Regions from separate parts of the Pseudomonas trutticola BRTCR10 genome, predicted to be linked through region 1. Evidence: predicted binding sites of a transcription regulator. Region 1 holds the regulator's gene; each other region holds the start of a gene.
The links. Region 1 encodes FliA, which starts transcription of late flagellar genes. Its sites were predicted from a motif close to CTAAAGTTTNNNNNNNNNNNGCCGNTAA; they were not measured.

Region 1 (2,267 bases):
AAGTGTTGCTGGTGGTTTGCGACGAGCCGACCTCGATCACTGATGCCTACGCACTGATCAAACTGCTCAACCGCGATTACGGCATGAACCGCTTCCGCGTCCTCGCCAACATGGCGCAGAGCCCGCAAGAAGGTCGCAACCTGTTCGCCAAGTTGACCAAGGTCACGGATCGCTTCCTTGATGTGGCCCTACAATACGTCGGCGCCGTGCCCTACGACGAAAGCGTGCGCAAGGCAGTGCAGAAGCAGCGAGCGGTCTATGAAGCTTTCCCGCGTTCCAAGTGCGCGCTGGCGTTCAAGGCGATCGCGCAGAAGGTCGATACCTGGCCACTGCCTGCCAACCCGCGCGGCCACCTTGAGTTTTTCGTCGAGCGCCTCGTGCAGCAAACGGCAGGGCCTGTGTTATGACCGCCAGCGGTATGAACTACTACAAGAAGTCGGCACGTGACGCGCAGTACGAGTTGATCGAGCGTTACGCGCCACTGGTCAAACGCATCGCCTACCACCTGCTGGCGCGATTGCCGGCCAGTGTGCAGGTCGAGGATCTGATTCAGGCCGGGATGATTGGCCTGCTCGAAGTCTCGACCAAATACGACGCCAGTAAAGGCGCCAGTTTCGAAACGTACGCGGGCATTCGAATCCGCGGCGCGATGCTCGACGAAGTGCGCAAAGGGGACTGGGCACCACGCTCGGTTCACCGCAACACCCGTATGGTCAGCGACGCAATTCGGGCAATTGAAGCTAAAACCGGCCGTGATGCTAAAGATCACGAGGTTGCGGCCGAACTCCAATTGAGTCTCGACGATTACTACGGGATTTTGAATGACACCCTGGGCAGCCGCTTGTTCAGTTTCGACGACCTCTTGCAGGACGGCGAACACGAAGGGCTGCACGAGGATGGCGCCAGTGCTCATCTTGAGCCGTCACGCGATCTGGAAGATGAACGCTTCCAGGCGGCGCTGGCGGACGCGATTGCCAATTTGCCGGAGCGTGAGCGACTGGTGTTGGCGCTGTACTACGACGAAGAGCTGAACCTCAAGGAGATCGGTGAAGTCCTTGGCGTCAGTGAATCGCGGGTCAGCCAGTTACACAGCCAGTGCGCGGCCCGTTTGCGGGGGCGTTTGGGGGAGTGGCGAGCGCGCTGAAGGCAGTGTGGGGACACTGCGAACGAGGCTGGTGCGGTGATGAACGGCACCGGTCTTGCTCTGTTGTGCTCCAGACAGTCTTCGAGTGCTGCGCCGATTGATTGAAGTGGCGCGCCCAGGTGCTGGGCGCGTTTAAGACTGCTTGGAGGTCGAATTGAACAAAGACATGAAAATCCTCATCGTTGATGACTTCTCAACGATGCGGCGGATCATCAAGAACCTGCTGCGCGATCTTGGGTTCACCAACACCGTCGAGGCCGACGATGGCACTACCGCCATTCCGGTGCTCAACAGCGGCAGCATCGACTTTCTGGTAACAGACTGGAACATGCCGGGCATGACCGGTATCGACCTGCTGCGCCACGTGCGTGCCGATGAAAAACTCAAGCATCTGCCCGTGCTGATGGTGACCGCTGAAGCCAAGCGCGAGCAAATCATCGAGGCCGCTCAGGCCGGTGTGAACGGCTACGTGGTCAAACCTTTCACGGCTCAGGCGTTGAAAGACAAAATCGAGAAGATTTTCGAACGCATCGGCTGATGACGCGCGGGGGAGCTATGGAGCATAACGAATCTTCACAGGGCGATTTCGAGTCGACCCTGAAAAAACACGCGGTCGAACTGGTCGAGAGCCTTGAAAAAGGCAGGTTCGGCGACGCTGTGCAACTGATCCATGAGCTCAATCAGACCCGTGACCGTGGCCTGTATCAGGAAGTCGGCAAGCTCACACGTGAACTGCACAGTGCGATCGTCAACTTCCAGATCGATCCGCACATGCCGCAGGCTGAGGAAGTGTCGCAAATCACCGACGCCACCGAACGCCTGGGCTATGTGGTCAAGCTGACAGAAGCCGCGGCCAACCGCACCATGGATCTGGTGGAAAGCGCCACGCCGGTGGTCAATGGTCTGGCTGAAGAAGCCCAGGCCTTGAGTACCGACTGGGGGCGTTTCATGCGTCGTGAAGTCGGAGCTGAAGAGTTCCGCGAACTGGCGCGCCGGGTCGACGGTTTTCTGTCACGCAGCAGCACGGACAACCGTGCGGTGTCGAGCAATCTGAACGACATCCTGCTGGCTCAGGATTACCAGGACCTTACCGGTCAAGTGATCAAGCGTGTGACCCAACTGG
Region 2 (2,267 bases), 2.1 Mb from region 1:
CTGGTTGCTGGCGCGGCTCAGTCGCTTCCGTCATTTGCAGCCGGGCAACGAAGTGCAATTGACCAGCGCGTGGATGGACGTGGATTCGGTGGACTTCAACAATGAGCCGTTCGATTGTGCGGTGCTTCTGAGCGACGGACATTTCCCGCCAGACTGGGAGGCCAGCCAGCTGTTTCCCGAGGAGCTGATTCCGGTCGGTGCGCCGAACCTGCTGAACGATCAGCCCTGGGACGTGGCGCGACTGGCCAGCGCCGAGTTGCTGCACCCGACACCGGATCGCCGCGACTGGCGCAGTTGGCTGGAGCACATGGGGCTGTCTGATCAGGTCTCGCTCAAGGGCGGGCAGGTGTTCGATACCCTGGAGTTGGGCATGATCGCGGCGGCTCGTGGGTACGGCGTGTCGATGGGCGATTTGCTGATGGTCGCCGAGGATGTGGCGCAGGGGCGCTTGAGTCTGCCGTGGCCGACCGCCGTCGCCAGCGGCCTGAATTATTACCTCGTGTGGCCAAAAACCCGTCCGGGAGGTGAACGTTTGCGCCGCCTCAGCGACTTCCTGCAAGGCGAAGTCCGCGCCATGGCGCTGCCGGCTGTAACACGCTTGAGCTGAAACGTTAGAGCCGCCACAATGCCGGCCTTGTGCCATAACCCTGCTGATCGCTCAAGTATTCGGTTCTACCGCCGAATACGTGCATGTGGAACCGTCGTGCCGGTCTCCACGATTCACCCCCATTAGAAAATTATCCGAGCTGCGATCAAGGAGGATCGGCAAGTTCGGCCAGGAGCTGTCCATGTCTCAACCTCGCGCTCGGATCGCCTCGCAGCTGGGCCTCGCGCTCGCCGTGATACTGGCGATTGTCATCAGCGGCAGTACGGTGTTCGCCCTGCGTTCGCTGGATACCGCCAACCTCGCCACCCGTGAAGAGCACTTGGCCAGTGAGGCGCGGCTGCTGGCCGACCAACTGAGCACCTTTCACGGCACGCTGCGTGAAAGCACCCAGCGTCTGAGCGGGTTGTTCGAGAAGCGCTTCAGCGCAGGTCTGAGCATTCACCCGAGTGAGCCGGTGACCGTTGCCGGCACCCAGACCCCGGGCCTGCACCTGGGCGGCGAAGTGCTGAACAACAACTTCAAGGAAGTTGACGAGTTCAAGCAGATGACGGCCGGCGTCGCCACGCTGTTCGTGCGCAGCGGCGAAGACTTCGTGCGGGTCAGCACCTCGCTGACCAAACAGGATGGCACTCGCGCTATCGGCACCTTGCTCGATCACGCGCACCCGGCTTACGCGAAGTTGATGGCGGGGCAGGGTTATGTCGGCCGCGCCTTGTTGTTCGATCGCTCCTACATGACTCAATACACCCCGGTGCGCGATGGCAGCGGCAAGGTGATTGCGGTGCTGTTCGTCGGTTTCGACTACACCGACGCGCAGAACATTCAGTTCGACAATCTCAAGCGTTTCCGCATCGGCCAGAGCGGGTCGCTGGCGTTGCTCGACGAGCAGAATAAATGGCTGGTGGCGCCGGCGGGTGTGCAGGCCCCGGAACAAGCCGTACCGGTGATCAAGGGCTTGGCTGCGAAACCGGGCAAGGGTGAGTTCTGGAGCGATACCTCGGAAGACTTCTACAGCATCGCCGTACCATTTGACGGCGGCCCGTGGTCGGTAGTGGCGAGCATGCCGAAAGCCGAGATTCGTGCGGTGACCTGGAGCGTCGGTACGCAATTGGCGATCGGCAGCCTGTTGGCGATGTTGCTGGCGGTGGGTTCGGTGGTGTGGCTGCTGCGCAGCAAACTCGCGCCGTTGAGCGATCTGGTACGGCAGGCCGAAGCTTTGGGTGCCGGTGATCTGAGCGTGCGTCTGAACGTGTCGAGCAATGATGAGATCGGTCAGCTGTCCCGCGCGTTCAACCAGATGAGCCAGGCGCTGTCGACCATGGTCGAGCACATTCGTCGCTCTTCGGAAGAGGTCAACAGCCGTGCGCAGGCACTGTCCGGTTTGTCCGGCGGCGCCTACGAAGGCATGGAGCAACAGTCCGGTGAAATCACCAGCATGGCCGGCGCGGTGGAAGAGTTCAGTGCTACCTCGCTGAACATTGCCGACAACATGGGCGCCACCCAGCGCCTGGCGCAGGAAAACGCTCAGCAGACGCAGATCGGTCGTACCTCGATGGACGAGGCGTCTTCCTCTCTGGAGCAAATCGCCGGCGCGCTGAACACCACCGCCACCGTGATCAACACATTGGGTCAGCGTTCCCAGGAAATCGGCGGCATCGTC
Region 3 (2,267 bases), 3.1 Mb from region 1:
CGACTTCCTGGGCGGTGGCGGACATTTCGTTCATCGCCGTGGCCACTTGATCGGTGCGGTTGAACTGCTCGTTGGTGCCGCCGGCCATGGTCGTGGCGATCGCATTCAACTCGCCGCTGGCGCTGTCCAGATCACTGGCACTGCGCTGCAAACGGGCGAAGGTGTCGGCGAGGAAATCGCGCAGGGTGTTGGCGGCTGCGGCGAGGTTGCCGAGTTCATCCTGACGGTCGCTGACCACGCGTTCGGCGAGTTTGCCGCGGCTCAGTTGAGTGACGTAGTCAATCAGTTTGCGGATCGGCTCAACCAGATTACGGTTGACCAGCCACAGGCTCAGCAGGCCAATCAGCAGGCCCGAAGCAAGCATTACCAACAACCCGAGCCATACGGTGCGATCGGCCTCGGCACTGATCTGCGCCGACTGTTCGGTGCCCTGTTTGCGCAGTTCGCTGACCAGTTCGCTCATCTGATCGCTGGCCGCACGGTCGACGCCTTTGACGGCGGTGTCGCCCGCCGTTGGATCGCCACCGGCAGCGACATAGGCATCGCGACCCTTCTGGTAGGCGCTGCCTAGCTGACGATGCTCTTCGCGCAAACGCTCGATGCGGTTTTTCAGGCTCGGCTCGATGCCCTTCTGGCTGGCCAGTTCACCAAGGATGTTCTGCACATCGCGCTGACGGTCTTCGAACTGGCCCCAATACTTGGCCAGGTCTGCCGGTTGCTTGCCGCGCAGCAGCACGTTTTTCCATTCCTGTACCTGCACCTTGAATTGCAGGTTGGCCTCGTCGATAAGTTGCGAGGTGTGCAACGGGCCAGCGATCAACTGACTGTAGCTCTGCACGCCGTTGGACAGGAAATGGAAACAGGCCAGCGCGATCAACAGCATCGCCAGCAAGCTGCCGCTCAGCAGGGCGAGAATTTGCGCTCTCAGGGATTTTTGCAGCATCGCAAGATACTCAGGACAGGGATGAGGCACGCCCGGTGAGGCGTGGGATTTTGCCGGACATCCATGTCGGCGAGCCTTGGCTGATGGCCAAGCGCGCGCAACGTAACCTAAGCGTGATCGGCGTGCCAGAGCGCTTCTTGAAGAAAATCCGACCGCCGGTAAGACATTGATCTGACGTCATTTTTCAGTCACACAAGTGTCATGTGCGCTTGCGATGATCCGGCTCAGTGAACCTGCCATTCCCGCGATCGACGCGCCCTCTTCGCAGCGAGCCTTCATGAACCACAGCCTCGATACCAGCCATCGCGATCCTGACCTGTTTGGCTTGCTCTACGGTTTCCGTTTCCTGCCCGGTGAGCGTGGCCGCGAAGTCGATTCGGCGACGGCTCTGCGTTGTTTGCAGGACGACAGCGACAGCGGTGAATTCCTCTGGCTGCACCTGAACCTGGCGCACGCTGCCTGTGAGCGCTGGATGAAAAGTCATCTGCAACTGCCCGAAGAATTTTTCGAGGCACTGCACGAAGGCTCGCGTTCGACGCGCATCGAGCATGTCGATTCGGCATTGCTGGCGGTGGTCAACGACGTGGTGTTCAACCTCAGCAGCATGGTTTCCTCGGACGTGTCGACGCTGTGGGTCTGCGTGCGCAGCAAGTTGATTGTCAGTGCGCGCCTGCAACCGTTGCACTCGGTGGATAAACTGCGCTCGTCGGTGAAGGCCGGCGAGCGCTTTCGTTCGCCGTCGGAACTGCTTGTGCACTTGCTGCGCGATCAGGGCGAAGTGCTGACACAGATCGTGCGCAAGACCAGCATGAGCGTCGATCAGGTCGAGGATGAATTGCTCTCCTCGCGGCTGTCGACCAACCGCGCCGAACTCGGTGCCAACCGCCGGGTGCTGGTGCGCTTGCAGCGGTTGCTGGCGCTGGAGCCGGGTTCCTTACTGCGCCTGCTCAATCGTCCGCCGCCGTGGTTGCAGAAGGAGGACGTCAAGGAGCTGCGCAAATCCACCGAGGAGTTCGCACTGATCATCAACGACCTCACCGCCCTCGGCGAACGAATCAAACTGCTTCAGGAAGAGATCGCCGCCAACCTCAACGAACAGAGCAACCGCACGCTGTTTACCCTGACCGTGGTAACGGTGCTGGCGCTGCCGATCAACATCATTGCCGGTTTTTTCGGGATGAATGTGGGAGGGGTGCCGCTGTCGCAGGATCCGGAGGGGTTCTGGATATTGGTGGCGTTGGTGGCGACGTTTACGGTGATTGCCGGGCGCTGGGCGTTTCGTAAACGCGGCGATTACTGACGTCTCCACACGCTCGTTCCCACG

Region 2: a site for FliA is predicted at 658-685, ahead of ACVVH8_RS28970 (methyl-accepting chemotaxis protein). Genes of this name have one in related genera too.
Region 3: a site for FliA is predicted at 1,058-1,085, ahead of ACVVH8_RS22595 (methyl-accepting chemotaxis protein). Genes of this name have one in related genera too.

The regions. Positions count from the first base shown of each region.
Region 1 is NZ_CM149552.1:1,861,247-1,863,513, forward strand. Features, by position in the region: gene fleN (flagellar synthesis regulator FleN) at 1-407, shown strand, start outside; gene fliA (RNA polymerase sigma factor FliA) at 404-1,144, shown strand; gene ACVVH8_RS08330 (chemotaxis response regulator CheY) at 1,311-1,682, shown strand; gene ACVVH8_RS08335 (protein phosphatase CheZ) at 1,700-2,267, shown strand, end outside.
Region 2 is NZ_CM149552.1:6,357,008-6,359,274, reverse strand. Features, by position in the region: gene ACVVH8_RS28975 (LysR substrate-binding domain-containing protein) at 1-607, shown strand, start outside; gene ACVVH8_RS28970 (methyl-accepting chemotaxis protein) at 789-2,267, shown strand, end outside.
Region 3 is NZ_CM149552.1:4,969,094-4,971,360, forward strand. Features, by position in the region: gene ACVVH8_RS22595 (methyl-accepting chemotaxis protein) at 1-943, opposite strand, end outside; gene ACVVH8_RS22600 (transporter) at 1,221-2,243, shown strand.